Regions from separate parts of the Reichenbachiella sp. MALMAid0571 genome, predicted to be linked through region 4. Evidence: riboswitches for the same ligand, from Rfam matches in the RefSeq annotation. Region 4 holds a riboswitch; each other region holds the start of a gene.
The links. Region 4 has a riboswitch for S-adenosylmethionine ahead of AAOP42_RS05565 (homocysteine S-methyltransferase family protein). Riboswitches for the same ligand answer to the same signal wherever they lie in the genome.

Region 1 (6,293 bases), on a different contig from region 4:
CTCCTTATCATTGGCATATAGACATGTACATATTGCTACCAGGTCGTTGGTAGTACCTGACACGGCAGACAATACCACAAATCTTGGTTCTTCATCTTCTACAATTTGAGATACTCTTTTCATATTCTCAGCTGATCCTACTGATGTACCTCCAAACTTTAAAACTTTCATATACTACTTAGTTTTCTACTTAATAATTATTGGTGCATGATGCCTAAAACAAATCCATCGCCAACAATTACTTATTTTCTATTTATTAAAAAATTCACACTTACTGCTTACAAAGTTAAGCGTATTTGACTACTATTTATTTGAAAAAAAATCTTTCAACTTGGCTGTTATTTTTTCATGCTCGATCAGAAAACCATCGTGCCCATAATCAGAGTGAATAATCTCATGCTTCGATCCAGGTATGTTTTCTGCCAATGTTTTTTGCTCAGATACTGGAATTAATATATCAGAGTCTATACTTACTATCAGGGTTTTTGCTTTGATAGAATTGAGTACATCCACCAAAGAACCTCTTCCTCTTGCTACATTATGTGTATCGAGGGCTTTAGACAAATACCAGTAAGAATAAGCGTTGAATCGTTTTGCCAATTTTTCACCCTGATACTTGATGTATGACGATGCTTTGTAGTTATCCAGCTTTTCATTGTCTTCATCATTTTGTGTTTGGATGTAAGCCTCTATCGTTCTGTAAGTAAGCAACCCTATTCCTCTTGCCGCCTTCATTCCTTCTATAGCGGCATTTTCGTTATCTTCTCCCCATGTACCATCTGCCTCCATAGCCATTCGCTGAGCTGTATGCACCGCCTTACTCCATGCCGATTCTGTAGCAGAAGACACACACACCACGAGGTTTTCGATCAAATCAGGCAACAACAAAGCCATTTCAAGTGCCTGATGTCCACCACATGACCCTCCGATCACAGTATTTATTTTATCAATTTTCAAATACTGGCGCAGGAGGTCATAGGCATTGACCATATCTCTAATGGTAACCATCGGGAAAGACAAATAGTAGGGTTTTCCTGTCTCAGAATTGATACTCAATGGACCTGTAGATCCATAGCACGACCCAAGCATATTGGCACATACTATGTAATAATCCTCTGGATCAAAGTGGCATCCTTCTCCGACCATTCCAGGCCACCAGTCCTCAACATCCGAATTGGCGGTAAGAGCATGGCAAATCCAAACAACATTGCTTTTGTCTGCATTCATTTTACCATAGGTATGGTAGGCGATAGTCAGGTCGGGAAAATACCCCCCGGCTTCCAGCTCAAATCTTTTATTGTATTGATAAAACTGCTTTGCAGACATAAGTGATTTTAATTAATTGACTTTTGAATGGCTTGTTCTATGTCGTTTTTAATATCGTCAAAATGCTCTAATCCCAGAGAAACCCGTACTAAACCAGCACCAATTGACACTTGTCTTCTTTCTTCTTCACTTAGTTTAGAATGTGTTGTTGAAGCAGGATGAGTAGCAATTGTCCGGGTATCACCGAGATTTGCTGTCAACGAAATCATTTCCAGTGCATTCAAAAACTTCCTCCCACTTTCTAGTCCACCTTTCAATTCAAAGCAGACCAATCCCCCCCCCAATTTCATTTGTTTCTTTGCGAGTTCATAATTTGGATATGTTGATAAAAATGGATACGACACAGAAGCCACATCATCATGTTGTTCCAGATATTCCGCTAACCGAAGGGCATTTTCACAATGTCTTTCCATTCTGAGAGCCAGTGTTTCAAGGCTCTTGGAAAGTACCCAGGCGTTGAATGGAGAAAGAGATGGCCCTGTTCGTTTGGCAAAAGTTCTTACTTTAGCAATCAACTCTTTGTTTCCTAAAACAACACCTCCCATTACACGCCCCTGTCCATCAATGTATTTGGTAGCAGAATGCGTAATAAGATCCGCTCCCCATTTGGCTGGTTGTTGTAAAAAAGGTGTCGCAAAACAATTGTCAACATTCAACAAACACCCATGCTTTTTTGAAAGCTTACCCAGCCATTCCAGATCTATCAAATCCAAAGCAGGATTTGAAGGAGTTTCAACAAAGATCATTTTTGTATTGGTCTGAATGGCTGCTTCCCAGGTTTCAGGCTTCTTAATATCCACATAGGTATATGTGATATCCCATTCAGGAAGTACTTCGGTAATGACTTTATGCGTATTTCCGAAAACTGACCTTGAAGCCAAAATATGATCCCCGGATTTTAAAAACGGAGCGATACTTGCAAATACTGCAGCCATACCGGTAGCGGTAGCAAAAGCATCTTCTGTACCTTCTAATTGAGCCATTTTAGAAGCAAACTCAGAAGTATTTGGATTGGTAAATCTGGAATAGATGTTTCCATCTTCCTCATCTGCAAACAAGGCTCTTGCTTGCTCTGCATCATCAAAGACATAACTGGAAGTAAGATATAATGGAACAGAATGTTCTCTGTTCTCGGATCTTTTCTCCTGCGTTCTTATGGCAATTGTTTCAAAATTTTTATACACGACCACTAACTTTTAAGTTCAACACTGCTCTTTTCTATCTCAACTCTCAAAAGGTATCGTCGGGTTTGATAATGGAATAAAATTTAATTTTCCAAAACTCTACCCATAAAAAAATCCCTTCTGAGATAAGTCAGAAGGGATTATATAATTTCTTTTAATGAATCCTCTACTTTCTTATCGATCCCTTTTCAGGGTAGGAATTGGCACCTTATTATAAAATAGGTTGCCAAGGTTTCTTAGGGCCATATCCCTCCACCTTTCTTGATAAGTCAAAATGTTTTTAAAGAACGAATGCGCAAATAAACACATTAATTTGATAATATTCTCAAAATGCAGACTAATATTTAGTAAATAATTCTAATCTCCACTTACCTGCTATTTGCGTAATACTTTTTGGATATAATGATATAAATTGTACTCAATATTGAATACTGATAAAACAGCTAAGTTTAGTATTATGAAAAACATCTTTCCGTTGATTCTTATTGCCTTATTCTATTCTTGTAAAAGCGATCAACAAAAAACAAAAAACGTCGAAAATAATCTGTATAAAACTACTGATATTGAGTACAATCTGGGTGATGTTACATCCGGCTTAGAAGGCCCTGCGGTCGATGTTAACGGTAATTTATATTTTGTAAATCCATTCAAATCAGGCTCTATTGGTATGTTTGATCCTCCAGGACAATTTCAAATGTTTATTGATCAGCTACCCGAAGGCAGTACAGGCAATGGTATTCGATTTGGAAGCCGGGGGATGATGTACATAGCTGACTACACTGGTCATAATATACTGCAAGTAAATATGACTAATAAAAAAATAACTGTTTACGCTCACAATGATGGGATGACCCAACCCAATGATATTGCTATTACTTCTTCCAATATCATATTTGCTTCCGATCCTGACTGGAAAAATGAATCCGGGCAAATCTGGCGTATAGACACCAATGGAACATTCACACTACTGGAAACCAATATGGGTACAACTAATGGAATAGAAGTGAGTCCGGACGAAAAAACGTTATATGTCAACGAAAGTGTCCAGAGAAATATTTGGGCTTACGATCTTAGCAAAACTGGTGATATTTCGAACAAAAGATTATTGGCAAAGGTGAAAGACTTTGGGATGGACGGTATGCGTTGTGATGTTGAAGGCAACCTTTATATAACCAGACATGGAAAAGGAACGATTCTTATTTTATCCCCATCAGGAGAAAAAATTAACGAAGTAACCCTTAAAGGTAAAAAACCATCAAATATCGCTTTCGGAGGATCGGAAGGAAAGACGTGTTTTGTAACCCTACAGGACCGAGGATTTATTGAAAAATTTGAAACAGCACATGCCGGCAGGACATTTGTCATGAACTCAAAATGAAACCATTATACCTCTAATAATATATATACTCTTTGTTCCATTTTTTTGATTATTGGCCAAAATAATGGCTTAATTAATCCTATTAAGGCATCTTATTTGCATGAAGCTTTGTTATAAATAAATTACATTATTATCTTAATCGCTTCTTTCTATAAAATCACAATTCATAAATGGAAAACAATAAAAACAAGAAATTAACTACTTCGGATTCACGAAGAAAATTCATTAAAAGCCTCGGTATTGCCGGAGCAGCTTTTACCATTGTACCCAGGTCTGTACTTGGAGGAAATGGATTTGTAGCTCCGTCTGACACTCTATATATCGCTGGGATTGGAGCCGGCGGTAAAGGAAAATCAGATATTGTCAATTTTGCAAAAAGCCCCAACGTGAAAATTGCATTTTTATGTGATGTAGATGACAGGGAAGCAAAAACAAGTAGAGAGAATTTCCCTGATGCAAAGTATTACAAGGACTACCGCATCATGTTGGAAAAAGAAAAAAACAACATTGATGCTGTATCAGTTTCCACTCCGGATCACATGCATGGAGCTCAGGCTCTTGCTGCAATGCAATTGGGCAAACATGTATATGTGCAAAAGCCTCTGACACATGATATATTTGAAGCCAGACAGTTAACAGAAGCTGCGCAAAAATACAAAGTAGTTACTCAAATGGGTAATCAGGGAGCTTCAGGTGATGGTGTGCGTAAAATGCAGGAATGGTATAATGCAAACCTGATAGGAGATGTACACACAGTGTATTGCTGGACAAACAGGCCTGTATGGCCTCAAGGAATAGCCTGGCCATCGAAAAAAAGTAAAATACCCAAAGAACTGGATTGGGAATTATGGCAAGGAACTGCTCCACGTAAAGACTATGTAGATGGCTTACTGCCATTTAACTGGAGAGGATGGTGGGATTATGGTACCGGGGCACTTGGAGATATGGCATGCCACATTATTGAGCCAGCTTTCAAAACGTTGCAACTAGGCTATCCAACAAGTGTGGAATGTAGTGTAGGAACCAGCTACGTAGGAGTATGGGGACGTGTATATAGTCCCGAAAGTTGTCCTCCTTCGTCGCATACCATTCTGGAATTTCCTGAAAGAGATGAAAAATCAGCTGTTAAACTTCACTGGATGGATGGTGGCATTCAACCAGCCAGACCTGAAGAATTAGGGCCGAACGAACTAATGGGTGACGGAGGTAACGGAGTACTTATGATTGGTACAAAAGGAAAAATGATGTGTGATGTATATGGTAAAAAACCAAGGCTGTTACCAACTGATGTAAACGAGTACATCAATGTACCTGAAACCATAGCACGTGTACCCGAAGGTCATTATCTACAGTGGGTAAATGCTTGTATTGCCGGATATAAGGAAAAAGAATGTAGTTCAGACTTTGATATAGCAGGGCCATTAACGGAGAGCATTCTAATGGGTAACCTTGCGCTTAGAAGTTTTGATTTGAGAACGCCAACAGCAGATGGCAAAGACTTCAATTATCCGGGTAGGGGTATTAAGCTTGTCTGGGATGGCCCATCTATGAAGATCAAGAACTTCGATGATGCCAACCAATTTGTAAAAAGAGAATATACCGGATGGTAAACTCATTCATTTTTATGATTTCAAAGAAAAAGCCTCAAATAAATATTTGAGGCTTTTTCTTTTCTACTTCGTTTCTTCCTTACCCTGCTTTTTCGATCCAGCCCTGCACCTCTTCCAATGTAGGATTTTTCACATCATTCAACTTCAGTTTCTTCTTTGTTCCGCAAACATCATTGAAAAGTTTGCTGTCCTTTGCTTCCTTGAAAGCATCAATAGATATCATACCCACTTTCTGTAAAACAGGGATCAGTTCCGTCCTCACTCCCAAAGCCTGATATTGAGAGTCTGTAAGGTATTGATCTTTCTTCTCTGGTTTCATTTGAGGAAAAAATAACACATCCTGAATTGAATTTGAGTTGGTCATGATCATTGACAAACGATCAATACCTACACCAAGGCCAGCTGTAGGTGGCATTCCATATTCAAGAGCCCGCAGAAAGTCCTCATCCAAAACCATTGCCTCATCATCTCCCCTCTTTCCTAGTTCAAGCTGCTCTTCAAATCTTTTTCTTTGGTCTATTGGATCATTCAATTCAGAGAATGCGTTGCATATTTCTTTGCCATTGGCAATTGCTTCAAATCTTTCAACCAGTCCTTCTTTAGACCTGTGCTTTTTCGCTAATGGAGACATCTCCACCGGATAATCTGTAATAAAGGTCGGTTGTATCAACTTTCCTTCACACTTTTCTCCAAAAATTTCATCTATCAACTTGCCTTTACCCATGGTTTCATCAACAGTAACTTCTAGCTTTTTGGCAGTTGCCCTCAATTCAGTTTCATCCATTTCGGAAATAT
Region 2 (6,293 bases), on a different contig from region 4:
CATATTACCTCTATCCAACCTGTCGGTTCATTCTTTGCTTTAAACTTGACAATATGCGGTTCTATAAACATAGTTAATCAGAATAGCTTATGTGCATGAATTTGTTGGACGAATCTACTTTGATGATTACATCTCCCAAAACATGGCATTGACAAGCCAGCCGCTCATTTTCTTTGAGTCTTCCGGAATCAATGTATTTATCCTCGCAGGTGGTTATTGGAGATACATTTTCTATACCATCCAAAAATATTGCTTTGCAGGTAGTGCACCTTCCTTTACCTCCACAGGCATACATCCAATCTACATTATTTTCATGAATGATATCAAGAAGCAATTTTTCATCGTTTTCACTTAAAATTTCCTTCTTATTGAGGTTTTCTATGACGATTTTCGGCATATTTTATAACTTTACAAAACAAGCAAATATTATGACTGGCAACAAATTAAATCAAAAGGCAGCAGAAAGTTATAGCAAATCATTTTCTTCAATAATCCTCGAGAAACATTTCCCTACAAGCAACGCAATTACCGGCCAGCAAATATTGGACATTACTCCTGTAAAGCAAGTCAATTTTTATATATTAAAGGTCTTGTTTCTTCAGTGGCAGGAAGAAACAAAAAAATTTCAAAGCCCTTTTTTCGACTATTCAAAACCCGAAGTTAAAGATGGATTGAAAAGCCTTATCAATACGCTTTCAAAAAATATTTTGATAAAGAAAGAACCATTCAGGCCTCTATTGGAGAAAGCTGTTTTGGATACGATTACTTTGATGTACAATCCGACAGAGTTTTTTATCACAGAATTTTCTAACCTGCCGAATGTAACCAGAATTCAGGGTTTCAAAGGGCTGTCTAAATATATTAAGCTAAGAAAAAATATCTACAATAAAATAGTAGAGAAGCTTGATAATGATGGCAATCAGGTAATAACTAATGATGAAATAAAAACCCTGGTACAATTTGTTGTCAGCCAACAAACGCCAGACAATGATGATATTTCCGGAGAAGCCGATTTGTTTTCTTCCATACTTCCTCTGGATGTATTTGAAAAAGTGAAAGAAGAAGAACCAGTTGTAGAAATCATTGATGAACCAATAGCTGAAGAAGAGATTTTGATTAAGGTAGAAGAGGAAGAAGATACCGAAGAGGTTGGAGAAATAATAATAGAAGAGGAGGAGCTTGATGAAATAAATCAAGACACCAGCGATCATGATGGAGGAATTTTGATAGAAAAAGACGACCATGAAGAGGTCGAAGAAGAAGAGAACATGGATGAGGAGTTTTCTCCAATAGTAGAAGTGAAAACCGCTCCAGCCCCCATCATAGCTGAAAAACCAACCACCGTAAACGAAAAATTTACTGAGGAAAAGCATACCATCAACGAAAAATTTGAAAACAACAAACCAAAATCTTCAATTGCGGAAGTTCATGAAACAGAGAAAATTTCTGAGATACAGAAGAGCATTAGCGTAAATCAACGCTACATGTTTTTGAATGATCTTTTCAATGGTGATTCCAGTGAGTATTCTAAAGCACTGGAGGAAGTAGAAAAAAGCAATTCATTTGACGAATCAGTGGAACTTTTGGTACAGAACTATTCTAAAAAATACGAATGGGACATGAACTCTGATGAGGTTAAAGAGCTTTTAAAAGTGATCTTTAAGCGGTTTAGGTGAGTTTTTGGTATGAGAGCTAATTTATCCTAGCTTTGCGACTCGTTCTTTAATATGATAACTTATCAAGAAAGGTGGAGGGAATGGCCCTTTGAAGCCTTAGCAACCTTTCCTTTTATGGAAAAACGGTGCTAAATCCTGTCCCAAAAATGGGAACAGATAAGTCCAAGGACATTTTGTCAAACCGATATAAATGCCTCTTTCGACTTATCGACAGGGGCTTTTTTATTTCTTGGTGACCTTATTCTATTGATGAACAAACCTAAAACAACATTATCTATCAATTATTAAAAAAAAATAGACCCTAAAAGAAAATTCTTCGTAAGAAGTTCAATATTTAATGTAATTGAGAAGGAATATGGAAGCTGAAAAAACAGAAACACAAAAGCTGACAATAGATTTGGAAAATGCTGAAACCAGAGCAAAACAGATCAGGCAATTGAATGAAAGATATCATTCGCTGACCATCGAAGAAAGAGTAACTGCTCTTTATGAAGATTTTGATCAGGCAGATGTCATGCTTACTTCGTCTTTTGCTGCTACCTCTGCCTTTTTACTCAAGGTCTTTTCTTTGGCTAACCCCAGTCAAAAAATCTATTTTATTGACACGGGGTATCATTTTAGAGAAACATTGGAATACAAAGAAAAGCTCACAGAGCTCTATGGCCTGAATGTAGAAAGTATAAAAGCAGAAGATTGGAAACACGATTTTACCACAAAGGAAGAGACCTGGAAAAAAGATCCGGACTTCTGCTGCTCAATAAATAAAGTTGAACCTCTCAACGAAATCAAAGAAAACTACAAAATCTGGGTGTCAGGACTGATGGAATGGCAAAGCGATCACCGTTCTACACTGGATATTTTTGAAGACAGAAATGGCATCATCAAGTTTTATCCCTTACTGGATGTAACTCAGGAAGAAAGAGAAGCTTATATAAAAGATCACAACCTTCCTTTTCATCCGCTAGTAGCCAAGGGATATTTTTCTATAGGCTGTGAGCACTGTACCGTACCTGGAAAAGGTCGTAGCGGCAGGTGGAACAACAGCCCGAAAACAGAATGTGGATTGCACCTGTAAGTAAATCTAAGAATTGAAAGTGCTTCATTGGATAACCTCTAATTTGAGTTTTCAAGCACTTTCAATTCTGAAATCTTTTTCGCTTCTGCCACAGCAAGTTCATTTTCAGTAAACTCACCATACTTTTCTTTCAATTTTCCTTTCAATATATTCCAGTTTCCTTGATCTAATAATTCCATGTTTTGTTTCGTTTTTTTGATTTTCAATAATTTTCTATTTACTCCAACTCCGAGCAACGTCTTACCTCTGAAAACTTAAGCAACTCCCCTGATTATTCTAAGTATAATGGCAAGAAGGGCAATGACAAGAAGAATGTGAATAAGACCTCCTGCACTGTAACCCAAAAAGCCAACCAGCCAGAAAATGACCAATACTACTGCGAGTATATAAAGTATATTTCCCATGATTTTTTTGTTTTAAGAGTTAAAAATTTATTGTACTTATCAGTACCTGAAACCTGCAGACTTGTCAGGTTTATATCTGAAAGTAAACCTGACAGGTCTCTATTGCTGTTTCCTAAAAGCTTACAAAATTGATTACAACCTAAACCCAAAAGTCAGCTGATACCATACGTTTTTGTAACGTGGGGTACTTGAAGTACCATCTCCATGGTTATTTATCATATCCCACCCGACTCTGGTTCCAATTACAAAATCATTTAGGTTAAAATCTACACCTCCGATAAAACCCATGGTGTTTTTGCGGATGTTATCATTTTCAAATTCCTGCTCCTGCACCACACTACCTCCTACATTGGTAAATTCATCTTTTTGTTTTAAAAGGAAGGAATATTGTGGGCCAGCTACCAGACTAATGGCAGGAGATGGTTTCACCGAAAACATCAAAGGAATATCAATGTAATTCGTGGTACGAGTGACATCATAAGACAAGCCTTGTATGGTACCTGTTCCCTTAAATCCCTTTCGGGAATATAAAACTTCCGGCTGAAGCCCTATAAATTTACCAATAGGGATTGTGATAAATACTCCGGTAGCCAACCCAAATCTACCATCTGCTTCAAACTCTTCACCTTGTGAGTCATATACATTAGAATAATTAGAGCCTATTTTCAACCCAAACTGTGGATTTTCACGGTGATCCATACTTTGAGACTTTGCATCAAATACTATACAGGCTATTGCGATTATTAATATTGGTAACTTTTTCATGATTTTCTGTTTATATGTGTTCAATATTGGATTATCTGATAATTATTTATCAGAACCATCCAATGCCTCTGCAATTTCTTGTTTCACATCGTTAAACTCAGCTTCAATGTCATCCATGGTTTCATTTACATCACTCTTAATGCTTTCCCAATTGTCTTTAGTAGCATTTTTAGCTTTGGTCAAGGAAACTTGCACATCTTTCTTTTTCTGTTTCAGGTCTTCCTGTACTTTTTCAAGATTCCTTTCAATTGGTCCTTCGTTGAGGTTTAATTTGTCTTCAATATCATCGATGGCATCATCAATATTGGTTTCCAGTTTTTCAAGCTCCTTTACTATTTCTTCTTTTTGCTGTTTAAGATCATTGGATTGATTGCCTGAGCATGCAAACAAGAAAATAAGAGCTACTACTCCGATGGTTTTAGTGATCATATTGAGACTTCTATTATGCGCTTTCATGTTTATATATTTTTGGTTTAACTTAATTTGTACTTACCTAATAGGAATAAACATGCCAGCAAAATAAAAGTGTGTTTATAGTGCATATAAGCCGATATTGGAAATTCGTATTTCTCAAATTGAGAAAATACTCTCTATACTAGACGATTAAAGAGAAACACCTTCCCTGATAAATCAGATATTTAAAGAATTGAAATATACTGAGTAGAGCGGAGTATTATAAAACCAATACCCCATGTTTTCACATAGTTATACGGTAAATATTTGTTATTTTTATGCAATACCAATTGAACCAAACGACACTACATTTAACCATAAAAATTATGAGCTATTATTTCAATACAATACTTAAAGGAAAGGATTTCGATAAAGCCATTGAGCTTGTGACGATCGAATTGAAAAAGGAAGGTTTTGGAGTCTTAACGGAAATTGATGTGAAAGAAACATTGAAAAAGAAAATTGATGTTGATTTTAAGAAGTACAAGATTCTGGGTGCATGCAATCCTCATTTTGCTCATAAAGCACTCCAAAGTGAAGATAAAATAGGTGTTTTCCTTCCTTGCAACATCATTGTGGAAGAACATGAAAATGGAGATGTGGAAGTTTCCGCAGTTGATCCCATTGCTTCTATGGGAGCTGTTCAAAACGAAACTTTGGGAGGATTAGCTTTAGAAGTTCAACAAAAACTGATAAGGGTGATAGCAAACCTCAATTAAAATATCTTGATACCTATTGCCAATACTAGTTTACTTCTCCAGCCACTTCATAAACTCCGGGACTCGTACACGACTGATCAGAATCTGATCTTCGGTAGGTGGCTGTAGTATTACTTCAAGACGGCTGTTGAAGTATTTATTTACCATTTTCACCGAATGAATATTAGTGATACATTTTCTGGAAATCCTAAAAAATTCATTGGGATCCAAAATTTTGGCAAGTTCGTCCAGAGAGTAATCAATAATAAATTTTTTATTTTCTTTTGCTACCAGATAGGTGTAATCATGCTCGGACAAAAAGAATGCAGTATCCTGTACGGAAATATGACGAATACGATCTCCGGTTTTGACCATAAATCGTTTTTTATATTCCTTTTTACCATCTGTAGTGATCTCAAACAGCCGATCTACCTGCTCTGAATTAAGCACCACGTTTGTTGAACCGGAAAAGGTGCTCCTCAACTTCGAATATTTATCCAAACTAGCCTCTAGTTTGTCAATTTCTATAGGCTTCAATAGATAATCTATACTATTTACTTTAAAAGCCTTCAGGGCATAGTTCTCAAATGCTGTGGTGAAAATGATGGGACTTTCTACTTCTACTTGTTTGAATATTTCAAAACTGAGGCCATCCGAAAGCTGAACATCCAAAAATATCAAATCTGGTTTGGGATTGTTTTGCAACCACTCTATGCTATCTTCTACGGTATCAATACAGTCAAGTACCTCAACTCCATGGGATGATGATTCTAATAGTCGTTTTAACTCCTTTTGAGCATGAATTTCATCCTCAATAATTAATGCTGTCATAGCGTGGATCCAATAGTGGTATTTTCACAATAAAAAACTCCTGAGTCTCGTTTATGATAACTCTCTTATCAGTTACCAACTGGTAATGACTACAAATATTGTCCAAACCAATCTTAGAAGAATAACCTTTTGAAGATTTTAATTTCAATGTGTTCTTAAACACAATATAATCGTCCTCCACGTTTACCCAAATTGACAATGGATTTTTCATAGACGCAACATTATGTTTTATGGCATTTTCTATAAGCATTTGAAAAATAATGGGAGGCACCATATAATCTCCCCATTTTTCATCTATTTCTATTTTCAAATCTAGTTTATCACCAAACCTCAATTTAATAAGGTCTATGTATGAATTCAATGCATGAAGTTCCTCATTGATAGACACCAG
Region 3 (6,293 bases), on a different contig from region 4:
TGCAAAAAGTTGGAATCAAGAATTTGAAATTATACCTAAGTGGTAAAAACCTGATTACACTTACCGACTGGTTAGGTTGGGATCCGGAAACTGGTCAAAACCTTTCACGGTCAAACAATAGCCCTGTGATGAAATCCATAACAGCAGGCCTTGAAATCAAATTCTAAATAAAAGTAAAAAGATGAAAATTTTATCAAGACATATATACATAATAGCGCTCGTTCTGATATTCGTAAGTACCCTATCTTGCAACGAACAAGCCTTTTTGGAAGAAAAACCAGAGTCTTTTTTCGTACTGGAGACAGCCTATCAAAATTTTGAACAGTTTGAAAGCGCACTCTATGACCTATATGCACGACTAAGGGCAACTACCTATGGTGGAGGTGGTATCAGTGCCAATTGGGCAATGTTTCAATGGACAGGCACAGATGCATTTTACAACGGACGTTTCGACAACAGCACTAGCAGATTTGCAGATTACCAGCAGGTGTATATAGATGGGTTTGGCTATGTCAGTGATTTGTGGCGTAACTATTATAAAATTGTTACTAATGCTAATACACTACTGGACAGATTGCAAGGCTCGGAACTAACAGCCAATGAGAAGTCTCTTATTGAGGCAGAAGCGAAATTCTTCAGAGCTTTCGCTTACAGGTATCTGGTTTATCATTATGGCGGTGTACCCTTGGTTATCAACGAAATTACAGGACCGACGACAGATTTTACAAGGGCTTCCAAGCAAGACATTCTAAACCAAATGGTGACAGATTTTACGGATGCAGCTAATAATCTCCCCGGCATTACAGAGGTGCAGGATGGTCGTTTGCACAATCTTGTGGCACAGCATTATTTAGCAGAAACCCATATTGCTTTAGGGCAATGGAATGAAGCAATAACTGCCGCATCTGTTGTAATTAATGATCCGAATACTGGTTTAATGACCGAGCGCTTTGGTTCACTGGCTTCCGATGACCGTGGTAATCCTTATTGGGATCTTTTTAGATTAGGCAATCAAAATCGTTCTACTGGTAATACTGAGGCTATCTGGGTAGCACAAATGGAAACGGATATTCAAGGTGGCTTTTTGCTAACAGGCGGTGGTGCCGGAATTAATCCTTTTGAAGGATATCACGCTTCTCTTATATGGATACAGCTTGATCCTGATGGCAATCCTGCTACGCTTGGCCCAAGATCCACGTTTAACGTTGGTGGTCGTGGAATTAATCTTCTTAGCATGACAGAATGGGTAGAGCAGGAACTATGGGGTGCCGACTATGACATTGACGAGAGAAGCCTTAATATCAATTTATGGCGCGATTACTATTATGATAATCCTGAATCACCTTACTTTATGGAGAGCTTTGCGGATTTTCCACCTGAACCTACACATCCGTTTGCCATTCAGCCTTACCTTACTAAAGTGACAGTGGCGGGGCAACATCCAGAAAGTTTATACGCAAATAAAGAAACATTAGTGCTATCATCAGGGGCTGGTTCTACTTATCGAGATCAGTATTATGTGAGACTACCTGAGACTTATCTGCTCCGTGCCGAAGCTTATGTTGGCTTGGGAGACAATAGCAGTGCAGCAGCAGATGTGAATGTTATAAGAGCCAGATCAAGTGCTACACTGGCTTTAGCATCCGAGGTAGATTTAGATTATATTCTGGATGAACGTGTGCGTGAACTGAGTCTCGAAGAGCCAAGAAGATTAACATTGCACAGAACCGGGAAGCTGGTTGAACGAGTACGTGCGCATAATCCGTTCAATGCTGATGATATTCAGGATCACCATAGTCTAATGCCTATACCATTATCTGATATTGAAGCTAATATTGATGCAGTATTAGAACAAAACCCAGGTTACGGCGGAGCGAACTAAACTTTTTTCTTAGAATTGATGAATAAGCTATCATAGATATTTGAATATTTGTGATAGCTTATTAAAAAAACCAGGTAATGAAGTATAATCACAGAATCGTTATGAGGGTTTTAGATTGGAGCAAAAGGCCAACTAAAATTGTTTAATTGATTCCATCTGCTTTCAACCCATTTTTGTTTCTGTCATGGCCATAGAAGGGTGGAACAGGTTTTGATTTCCGGGCCTGGTGATAACAATAACATTTTCTCAGCTTTGATGACCTGTAACTTTTCCGGGAAAAAGCTGTCCCTCAAAATGAATGTCAAAGATACAAAACAACTGATTTTACTTATGTAATGGCAAATGTTACGTCGAACCCAGGTTAAAAGACTAACAGAAATGTTGTTTGATTAGAAAAATACCATTCCTGAAGGTGCTTATATCAATGAACAGGTGAGGGATTAAAGCCCTAAAAGATTATTTTGTGGTCTCAAACATTCCGCAAATTGAAAAAGTATATTTCAATCATCTTCCTTTTTACGTCCAATGCTATTTATTGCCAGCAAAATGGTGAAATCCTGAGTTCGAAAGACCTTGGTTTTCTTCAAGGCTTAACAATGGATGTTTTGGAAAGTTCGCGGATTTATCCGGATCAAGAAATAGCAAGCACAGGTGATCAGAATAAAACCGGGGGAGTCCTTATCAGGCCAGGTGGCAGGAGTGCTTACCCATCATTCTGGATTAGAGATTACGCCATGTCTCTGGATTGTGGATTCATAACTGAAAATGAGCAGAAACATATGCTGTTTCTTACAGCCGCTACTCAATGTGATCAGTCATGGATTACCAGTGGGGGGAGCTTGGTTCCAGTGGGAGCTATTGCTGATCATATTAGAATTGATGACAGTTTGCCTATTTACTTTCCAGGAACCTACAGCTATGAAGGTCAGGGTGTCAGTAGATGGGGAAGGACTCCACCTTATGGAGATCAATTCTTTTTTATTCACATGGCATATTTTTATTCTAAATAAAATTGTCTGTAAATGATTATCAGATATATTGAAACCAGCACTTGGTAGAACAAGGTATATTCAGTTTATTTGCAGACGTTCTTATTTTTAATTAGTTACTTATCAAGAAAGGTGGAGGGATTTGGCCCTGAGAAACCTTAGCAACCCTCATCATTAGTATTTGAGCAGGTGCTACTTCCAATCCTTCTAAGAACAGGGATAGATGAGTTGAAATGGATTTGACCCTTTATCAAAAGAATATATCCCTTTTAGCTCTGCTGGAAGGGATTTTTTATTTTATGTGAATTGGTGTTAAAAAGGTTTAAATAGTGTGAAAATGAAAAGAATTAATCTGGGTGTATTTGGTTTTGGCTGTGTTGGTACTGGTCTGTGGTATGTATTGCAAGAAACCAACAATGAGTACACCAACATCAAAAAGATATGCATTAAAAATGCCAACAAGAAAAGGAATATCGATCAGAGCTATTTCACTACAGACAAGCACGAGCTTTTAGACGACTCGGATATTGATGTCATTGTAGAATTGATAGACGATGCAGAGGCTGCATTTGACATTGTGAAAGAAGCAATGGAAAAAGGAAAGGCCGTGATTTCGGCCAATAAAAAAATGATCTCTGAAAACTTACAGACCTTAGTTGATTTACAGAAAAAATACAATGTGCCATTTCTGTATGAAGGCTCTTCTTGTGCCAGTATTCCTATCATTAGAAACCTGGAAGAGTATTATGACAATGATATGCTCACGTCAGTATCCGGTATATTCAACGGATCCACCAATTACATTCTATCAAAAATGATAGATGAAGGACTGGATTATGACGTGGTATTGAAAGAAGCTCAGGACATTGGGTTTGCGGAAACTGATCCCAGCCTGGATGTGGAAGGTATTGATGCAAAGCACAAATTGGTAATCATTATTTTTCACGCTTTTGGACTCATTTCAAAGCCAGAAGATGTGTTCAGTTATGGAATTACCAAAATCAATCCTTTCGATATCAAATTTGCCAAAAATCATGGGTTGAATATAAAGTTAATTGCCAAGTGCAAGAAAATTGAGGATCATATTGAAGCTTATGTTATTCCATCTTTTGTAGATGACAATTCTACTCTCTCATTTACAAAAAATGAGTACAATGCGGTGATTCTGGAAAGTGCATTTTCCGAGAATCAATTGCTTTATGGGAAAGGAGCCGGAGACAAGCCTACAGGATCGGCAGTACTTTCTGACATTTCTGCACTCAACTATTCCTACAAATATGAATACAAAAAGTATGAGAGGTTTCACAAAAAACTAAAACTGACCAGAGACTCAGAATTGAAGGTATATGTCCGATACAGCAATGGAACGTCTCCGGACTTCAATGATTTCGAACATATAGCTGAAAAGTACTACAGCGAAAATGACAATTACATTACCGGAACAATCAAGCTTTCAAAATTGGAAAATGCAAATTGGAAAAACGAGCAAGATATAAGCGTAATCGCTTATAATTAATAATTTACAGTTTCAATGTTAACTAACTGCGCAACAAAGAGTTATAAAATGCAGTAATTCGAACAATATCTCTCATTTTATCTGTCTTCAAGCGATTGGACTTGATGTAATTTTTCACCTTATTGGGGTTTTCTTTCATGATATCCAACAGATCATTTTTTTTCCCAGTACTGTATTCATTCATTTTTCCCTTCTGATCAATAAAGAAATAGGTGTAAGTCAGTTTTTCTCGGGATAGACTTGGACCATTGTAATACGACTGGTTGTATGGATCTGATACCATGATGATCTTCTCTTTTACAAGCAAAGTCAGGGGGCCTTCATATAATACTTCGAACAATGATTGAGTTTTGTAGTCCAGTTTTACCTGATATGGTAATGAATAAAACTGTCTGTAATTGTTAACCGTCTTATCAAATATTTCAAAATACAGAATTTTCTTGCTGCTGAAAGTCTGCACCTGATCTTTATTTACAATAACCTGGACTATATCCGTGTCCATGTCATACTTGACTAAACCCCGAACAGTATCTTCTTTCGCAGTAACCAAATAACCTTCATGCCATATTCTGGAAGGGAATTCCTGAGCCTGAGCGGTACTGAAATAAATTGTTAATAATAGTAGTGTAGTATATTTAATTAGCCTCTTCATTCTTTAGAATGTTATGTCCCATTTTATCTCTCTTGGTCTCAAGATATTTTTGATTATGTTGATTTGGAACAATTTCTATTGGTATGTTCTGAACAATTTCCAAACCATATCCCATTAATCCAACACGTTTTTTTGGATTATTTGTTAGTAATTTTATTTTTTTAATCCCTAAATCATGAATGATTTGAGCTCCAACACCATAGTCACGCTGATCCATATCAAAGCCTAATTTCAAATTAGCTTCTACTGTATCCAAGCCTTCTTCCTGCAATTTATAAGCCCTCAACTTATTGATTAAGCCAATTCCTCTCCCTTCCTGATTCATGTATAATACCACGCCTTTGCCTTCTTTTTCCACCATTTTCATAGCACTGTGTAACTGACTACCACAATCACACCGGCAGGAGCCAAATATATCTCCGGTGACACAAGATGAATGCACCCTTACCATTACAGGTTCGTTTTCCTCCCACTCTCCTTTTATCAAAGCCAGATGTGTTTCTCCAGTGTTAATTTGCTTGTAGGCCACCAAATCGAAGTTTCCAAATTCAGTAGGCATTTTTACATCAATTTGTCTTTCGATCAAAGATTCCTTTTCCATTCGATAGGCAATCAAATCTTTGATAGAAATCAATTTTAGATTGAACTGGTCTGCCACTTTTCTCAGGTCAGGCAAACGAGCCATAGTACCATCTTCATTCAGTATTTCAACCAAAACACCAGCAGGATACATTCCAGCCAATCTCGCCAGGTCTATAGCAGCTTCAGTATGTCCGGATCTTCTAAGCACTCCACCAGCCTTGGCTTTTAATGGAAAAATATGACCGGGTCTTCCAAATTCTTCCGGTTTAATATCCGGATTTACCAATGCTTTAATGGTTTTTGAACGATCACTTGCCGAAATACCGGTCGTAGCACCATACCCCTTCAAATCAATAGACACAGTAAAGGGAGTTTCGTGAAGTGCTGTATTTTCTCCCACCATTAGTTTCAACCCCAATTCATCACACCTTTCTTCGATGAGCGGTGCACATATTAATCCACGGCCATGAGTAGCCATAAAGTTCACTATTTCCGGTGTGATGCTCTCTGCTGCACATATAAAATCTCCTTCATTTTCTCTGTCTTCATCATCCACCACAATAACTACTTCTCCCCTTTTTATTGCTTCTATCGCCTCTGATATTTCGTCTAACATTCTTCTATTATTTATGATAATATTTGTTCTATATTTTAAATAGTAACATACAGCTA
Region 4 (6,293 bases):
AAATCAAACAATAAGGGCTTTTCCGTATGATCCGGGCAGGCAGGGTATCCTGGTGCCGGACGGATGCCCTTGTACTTTTCAGAGATCAATTCCTGATTATCCATTGTTTCTTCAGGAGTATATCCCCAAATTTCTTTTCTTACCTTTTTATGCATCAGTTCAGCAAACGCCTCGGCTAAACGATCGGCTATAGCTTTGACCATGATGGATTGGTAATCGTCATGCTCTTTTTCGTATTTCTCCAATATTTTTTCTATTCCTATACCAGCAGTAACTGCAAAAAAGCCCATGTAATCTTGTCTTTTGCTTGATTCCGGAGCGATAAAATCCGCCAGGGATAAATTGGCGATATTTTTTCCTTTCTTACCCTGCTGTCGCAAAAAATGGAAAGTGGTTAATTCTTTGCCATTTTCATCTGTGATTTTTACGTCATCACCATTAGTATTGTTGGCAGGATAAATTCCAATAATTCCATTGGCAGTTAAGCTTTTTTCGGCAATGATTTGATCCAACATTTTGTTGGCATCATTAAACAGTTTTTTTGCTTCATCTCCAATGATTTTGTCATCAAAAATCTTCGGGTATTTACCTTTCAGCATCCATGTCTGGAAAAAGGGAGTCCAGTCGATGTATTCTCTGATTTCTTCCAACGGATAGCTGTTATAGGTCTTATTTCCTATGAAATTTGGTTTTGTAATGGGTGTGGTTTCCCAATCTATTTTGAAACAATTTTCCTGAGCCTCTGCAAAGGGAATGTAGTTTTTATCTTTTGTTCTTCCTGCATGCTTTTCTCTTGCTTCCTGATATTCTTTTTTTACTCCTGAAACGTATGCCTCTTTCTTTTCACTCAGTAAATCTCCGGCAACAGGAACACTTCTCGATGCATCCAAAACATAAACCACAGGTCCGGAATAGCAAGGATCAATTTTTACTGCAGTATGAATCCGGGAAGTGGTAGCACCTCCAATCAGTAATGGAAACTGAGCTTTCTCTCTTTCAAGTAATTTTGCAAAGTCCACCATTTCATCTAACGAAGGGGTAATCAAGCCACTTAATCCAATAATATCGGCGTTCACCTCACGGGCTTTTTCCAGTATTTTTTCTCCTGGTACCATCACACCCATATCTATGATCTCATAGTTGTTGCATGCCATCACCACACCAACTATGTTTTTTCCGATATCATGCACATCACCTTTCACTGTGGCTAAAAGTACTGTTCCGGCATTTTTTGCTGCTCCTTCTGCCTTTTCAGCTTCCAGATAAGGTGTAAGGTAAGCCACCGCCTTTTTCATTACACGGGCACTTTTCACTACCTGTGGCAAAAACATTTTTCCTTCACCAAAAAGATCTCCAACCACATTCATCCCGTCCATCAATGGGCCTTCTATGACGTGCAAAGGCTTGTCTAAAAGCTGGCGTGCTTCTTCAGTATCTTCGTCAATAAATTCAACAATTCCTTTGACCAACGCATGTTCGATCCTTTTTCCTACCGGGAGCTCTCTCCATTCATCGTTTTTCTTTTCGGCCCTTTCACTTCCTACAAACGATTCAGCAAAATCAAGCAGTCTTTCAGTGGCATCTTCTCGTCTGTCCAATAAAACGTCTTCCACTTTTTCCAATAATTCTTTTGGAATGTCATCGTACACCTCAAGCATTGCAGGGTTTACTATTCCCATGTCCATTCCCTGACCAATGGCATGGTACAGGAAAGCAGAGTGCATGGCTTCTCTTACAGGATTGTTGCCCCTGAAAGAAAAAGACACATTACTGACACCACCACTTACATGTGCTGCGGGCAGGTTTTCTCTAACCCAGCGGGTAGCCTGGAAAAAATCCAGTGCATTCTTCCTGTGTTCATCCATGCCAGTAGCTACCGGGAAAATATTAAGATCGAAAATAATATCCTGTGGAGGGAAATTGATTTTAGGGCCAACCATCAAATCATACGTTCTCTTAACGATTTCAATTCTTCTTTGGTAATTGTCAGCTTGTCCATCTTCGTCAAAAGCCATGACGATGGTTGCGGCACCATATTGTTTGATGAGTTTAGCCTGACGGATAAATTCTTCTTCGCCTACTTTTAAACTAATAGAGTTTACTACTGATTTTCCCTGCACACATTTCAATCCTGCTTCTATGATTTCCCATTTGGAACTGTCAATCATGACGGGAATTTTTGCAATGTCTGGTTCAGATGCCATAAGATTCAGAAAATCAGTCATGGCTTTAACTCCGTCCAACATCCCTTCATCCATGTTTACGTCGATGATTTGTGCGCCTCCCTCTACCTGATCTCTTGCTATGGCAAGTGCATCTTCGAATTTTTCTTCTTTGATCAACCGAAGAAATTTTCGCGAACCAGTAACATTCGTCCTTTCTCCTACATTTATGAAATTTAGTTCAGGAGTGACAATCAATGGCTCCAATCCGCTGAGTTTCATTGGCGCATAATTGTGCCATTTGTATTTGTATTTTCCTGGATAGTCGGGGTGTATGTTCATTTTATTTTGAGTCAACGGTCAACTGATGACAGTCAACCGAATTTACGTTAGTTAATCGATTTTATAAGAGCTTGGGTTTTTACAATGAGTGTTTCGGTTTGATTATAGTATTTTAGAAAATATTCTTCGTTTATAAGATTTCTCCCCTTAGCTAGATAGAGACAAGTAATCACTTCAAGTCCGGATCTATTGGCGTATCTAAGGAACCTTTTAAATTCAGAATTAGATTGACCTGTGCTACCTTCAGAAATGTTAAGAGCAATAGAATCGGCTACTCTTTTTATTTGAGACGTTAAAATGTAGAGTTCGCTCTTAGGCCATTCTAATGTGAGTATATGAATTTCATTTGCCAACTGAATGGCATCTTTCCAAACCCTTAAATTTTCAAATTTAAAACTCATACTATTTTATTATAACCCAATCTTTCTGTTAGCTGTTAACAGTTGTCCGTTGACTATGAACAATTCTAGGCTTATACCCATCTGCCAATTCTGCTATTGCTTTAATATGATCAGGAGTGGTGCCACAGCATCCACCAATGATGTTGATCAAATCTTCATCTAGAAATTCTTTGATTTGACTTACCATGTCTTCCGGAGTTTCATCATAAGCACCAAATTCGTTGGGTAAACCTGCGTTTGGGTGAGCACTGATGTTGAATTCTGATTTACTGGATAACACATGCAAATAAGGCTTCAATTCTTTGGCTCCCAAGGCACAATTCAATCCAACACTTAGCAAATCCAAATGAGAAATTGAAATAAGAAAGGCTTCTGTATTTTGTCCGGACAATATCCTGCCACTGGCATCAGTAATAGTTCCTGATACCATGATTGGTATTTTGATTCCACGTTCTTCTGCTATTTCATCGATGGCCATTAAGGCTGCTTTGGCATTTAAAGTATCCGTGATGGTTTCTACCAGCAATAAGTCAGCTCCTCCATCAAGTAGGGCTTTTGCCTGATCTGAAAATGCCTGCTTCAGTTGATCGAAGTTGATCGCTCTGAATCCGGGATCGTTTACGTCGGGCGACATAGATGCCAGTCGGTTGGTAGGTCCCATTGATCCTGCTACAAACCGGGGTTTGTCAGGTTCATTGGTGCTAAATTCTACAGCAACTTCTTTTGCCAATTTTGCCGATTCAAAGTTGATCCGATAAACCCAGTCTTCCAGTTTGTAGTCTGCCTGAGCGATCCAGGTACTGCCAAAAGTATTGGTTTCTACGATATCGGCTCCTGCTTCAAAATATGCTGCATGAATTCCTTTGATTACATCCGGCCTGGTGATAGACAGCAAATCATTGTTGCCTCTCAATGGAACAGGATGGTCTTTTAGTTCTTCATTTCTGAAGTCCTTTTCTTCTAATTGATGACGCTGGATCATTGTGCCCATTGCACCATCCAAGATCAATATTCTTTCTTTGAGAATATCTCTAATGTCCATATCTAATTGTTTAGCTTGGAACTCAATTTTGCTTACCTAAGAAATCACTTGACGATTACCTATCTTTTTCCAACCGGAAACGGTCGGAGTGGGAATTGGCACAACATCCGTATTGCGGCTATGGATATGTTGCCAAGACGTCTAAGGGCCCAATCCCTCGGTCTTTCTTGATAAGTAAGGCAAATATAAGTGAAAAATAATAGGCTGCAAGCTAAATCCGAATGCAATTTCCGGTAGGTGAGTTAAAAAGGATTGTCGAATTCTGTTAATTCTTTGCACAGAACCAACAAAGGTGGAGCATGTAGAAATCAGGTGTTCCGGTTTTTTTGAATTAGTTGTAAAGTATTAACGGTTATTTTGTTGCTACTACAGGGTATTCATAATTCTCTGTATCAATAATCTCTCTCACCGCATTTTTGATTTTTACAGCCAATTCATCAAGAGGCAAGTCATTGATGTCAGTACCAAAGGGGTCTTCAATTTCTTCAGCTATTAATTCAATACTAAACAGGAAGTAGAAAATTGACACTACAATTGGCACGGCCCAGTATCCAAATTGCCAAACCAGTGCAAAGGGTAAGGAATTGATGTAAAAGAAAACGAATTTTTTGATAAACATACTGTAGGAATAAGGTATGGGGGTTGATTTAATACGCTCGCAAGCACCAATAATATCAGTAAATGCTTTCATTTCCTTATCCAGTACGAAAAACTGTTCCTGACTCAAATCACCTCTGTCTCTCAATAGTTGAATTCTTTGGTACATTATTCTATTGATCATATTGGGACGGTGTTTACTTTTGATCACAGCACTTTTCATTTCTGGATCCGGAAATTCCATTTCTCCTACCTTAATGCTACCTCTAAGATGCTCTTTCATCGAAAAGACCAGATTTGGAATTTGAGTTCTAAAGAAATGTTTATCCTCTGGGTTGGTTGTGAATGAACTTATTTTGATGGCCAAGGTTCTGCAGTTGTTGACCAGAGAACCCCAAAGCTTACGGCCTTCCCACCAGCGATCATAGGCGGTATTCGTTCTGATAACTAGAAACAGGCCAAGTATAATCCCTAGTATGGAGTGAAAAGCAAGAGTACCTTCGTATTCTAATTTAATGATTTCCTTCATCACGTATTCTACCGACGCAGTAAATGCTCCTACCAACACCATCATTGGCAAAAGAGCTCGCATTACATGACGGCTGTAAACACTAAATATGTGTGAGACATACGTTTTGGGATTGTACTTTATCATCGTAGTTGGTTGGTTGGTGATACTTTGATTCCAAAGTAAATAATAAATTGTTAATATTTAGAAGATTCTTGGAATTCGATTGACTTTAGTCAATTAAAATCTTTTTAGAGCAATGAGGAAGAACCGTTTGTCGGTATTTTACCTTGATGTTTCGACTTGCCTGCATCAAATTTTTGGAGTGAAATTTTGTTTTTTCAGCAGTAGTAATCTAAAATCTAAAGCTTCCTTACCCGGAATATCAGGTGCTTGCAATATCAACTGACCTGTATTTTTATTCAGATGAATAGCACCCATATTCAGAGGCTTAAAATCTTTCGTATAAGACTCAATTCGTTTGTGTCTATCGTATTGCATACCAATCAATGGTGGATCATGCGGTTCGGTGATTTTGGTTTTCAGAGTATCTGAATCAAAAATGAGTTCAATGGTTGAGCCTGTATTTTCCTTCGAACAAGTGTAGTATATAGTTGCATCGTAATCTCCTTCCTCTAATACTTCTATGTCCCATGAGATATAATCTTTCTCATCCGTCCAATTGGTAAAATAGGAACAGTTTGGCCACCGATTCGACCTTTGTATGTTGCCATGAGCCTGGCCGTCTTGCGCAGGTATTTGAGTATATTCAAAATCGGGATGGCCAACAGGAAAGGTTCTCAAATCCTTTTTTGGGAGTTCGGATAATACATCAGTTTTCCATTGGTCTTTGATATTCATCATCTCCTTTTTTATATCGGGATATTGATCAGATACATCAGTGCTTTGACCCGGATCTTTGATCATGTGGTACAGGTTGTCTTCCGCATCCAATCGGAATCGCTGACTTCTTACACTTGTACTATTTCTCCAATTATTGATAATATATCTGTCTTCCCAATCAGAATCATTTTCTATAAGTAGTGGTTTTAGACTTTTTCCATCCAAAGGTTTTTTAGGAGAAAATCTAATTCCGGCCAACTTGGTTAGCGTTGGGTATAAATCCAACATACTGGAAATTTTAGTGATTTTTTTTCCAGCATCTATTTTTCCTTTCCACTGAACTATGAGAGGAGACCTTACCCCGCCTTCATCGGTAGATCCTTTTTTGCCTTTCATAT

Region 1: linked by a shared signal. The riboswitch ahead of AAOP42_RS13140 (trans-sulfuration enzyme family protein) and the one ahead of AAOP42_RS05565 (homocysteine S-methyltransferase family protein) in region 4 are both predicted to bind S-adenosylmethionine.
Region 2: linked by a shared signal. The riboswitch ahead of AAOP42_RS19935 (phosphoadenylyl-sulfate reductase) and the one ahead of AAOP42_RS05565 (homocysteine S-methyltransferase family protein) in region 4 are both predicted to bind S-adenosylmethionine.
Region 3: linked by a shared signal. The riboswitch ahead of AAOP42_RS22005 (homoserine dehydrogenase) and the one ahead of AAOP42_RS05565 (homocysteine S-methyltransferase family protein) in region 4 are both predicted to bind S-adenosylmethionine.

Annotation. Positions count from the first base shown of each region.
Region 1 is NZ_JBDKWG010000133.1:72,953-79,245, forward strand. It holds gene AAOP42_RS13130 (aspartate kinase) at 1-171, opposite strand, end outside; gene AAOP42_RS13135 (homoserine O-acetyltransferase family protein) at 304-1,326, opposite strand; gene AAOP42_RS13140 (trans-sulfuration enzyme family protein) at 1,335-2,510, opposite strand; SAM riboswitch class I at 2,682-2,781, opposite strand; gene AAOP42_RS13145 (SMP-30/gluconolactonase/LRE family protein) at 2,968-3,888, shown strand; gene AAOP42_RS13150 (Gfo/Idh/MocA family protein) at 4,059-5,498, shown strand; gene lysS (lysine--tRNA ligase) at 5,578-6,293, opposite strand, start outside.
Region 2 is NZ_JBDKWG010000147.1:155,031-161,323, forward strand. It holds gene AAOP42_RS19920 (thymidine kinase) at 1-71, opposite strand, end outside; gene AAOP42_RS19925 (2Fe-2S iron-sulfur cluster-binding protein) at 74-397, opposite strand; gene AAOP42_RS19930 (DUF8457 domain-containing protein) at 429-1,676, shown strand; SAM riboswitch class I at 1,733-1,839, shown strand; gene AAOP42_RS19935 (phosphoadenylyl-sulfate reductase) at 2,032-2,751, shown strand; gene AAOP42_RS19940 (CsbD family protein) at 2,790-2,930, opposite strand; gene AAOP42_RS19945 (lmo0937 family membrane protein) at 3,006-3,155, opposite strand; gene AAOP42_RS19950 (porin family protein) at 3,288-3,920, opposite strand; gene AAOP42_RS19955 (hypothetical protein) at 3,963-4,376, opposite strand; gene AAOP42_RS19960 (DUF302 domain-containing protein) at 4,700-5,092, shown strand; gene AAOP42_RS19965 (LytR/AlgR family response regulator transcription factor) at 5,123-5,902, opposite strand; gene AAOP42_RS19970 (sensor histidine kinase) at 5,883-6,293, opposite strand, start outside.
Region 3 is NZ_JBDKWG010000150.1:171,408-177,700, reverse strand. It holds gene AAOP42_RS22020 (SusC/RagA family TonB-linked outer membrane protein) at 1-167, shown strand, start outside; gene AAOP42_RS22015 (RagB/SusD family nutrient uptake outer membrane protein) at 182-1,882, shown strand; gene AAOP42_RS22010 (hypothetical protein) at 2,368-2,892, shown strand; SAM riboswitch class I at 2,989-3,101, shown strand; gene AAOP42_RS22005 (homoserine dehydrogenase) at 3,209-4,387, shown strand; gene AAOP42_RS22000 (hypothetical protein) at 4,410-5,039, opposite strand; gene AAOP42_RS21995 (bifunctional 3,4-dihydroxy-2-butanone-4-phosphate synthase/GTP cyclohydrolase II) at 5,023-6,237, opposite strand.
Region 4 is NZ_JBDKWG010000107.1:12,089-18,381, forward strand. It holds gene metH (methionine synthase) at 1-2,504, opposite strand, end outside; gene AAOP42_RS05560 (four helix bundle protein) at 2,552-2,905, opposite strand; gene AAOP42_RS05565 (homocysteine S-methyltransferase family protein) at 2,934-3,947, opposite strand; SAM riboswitch class I at 4,004-4,124, opposite strand; gene AAOP42_RS05570 (bestrophin family protein) at 4,300-5,199, opposite strand; gene AAOP42_RS05575 (arylsulfatase) at 5,365-6,293, opposite strand, start outside.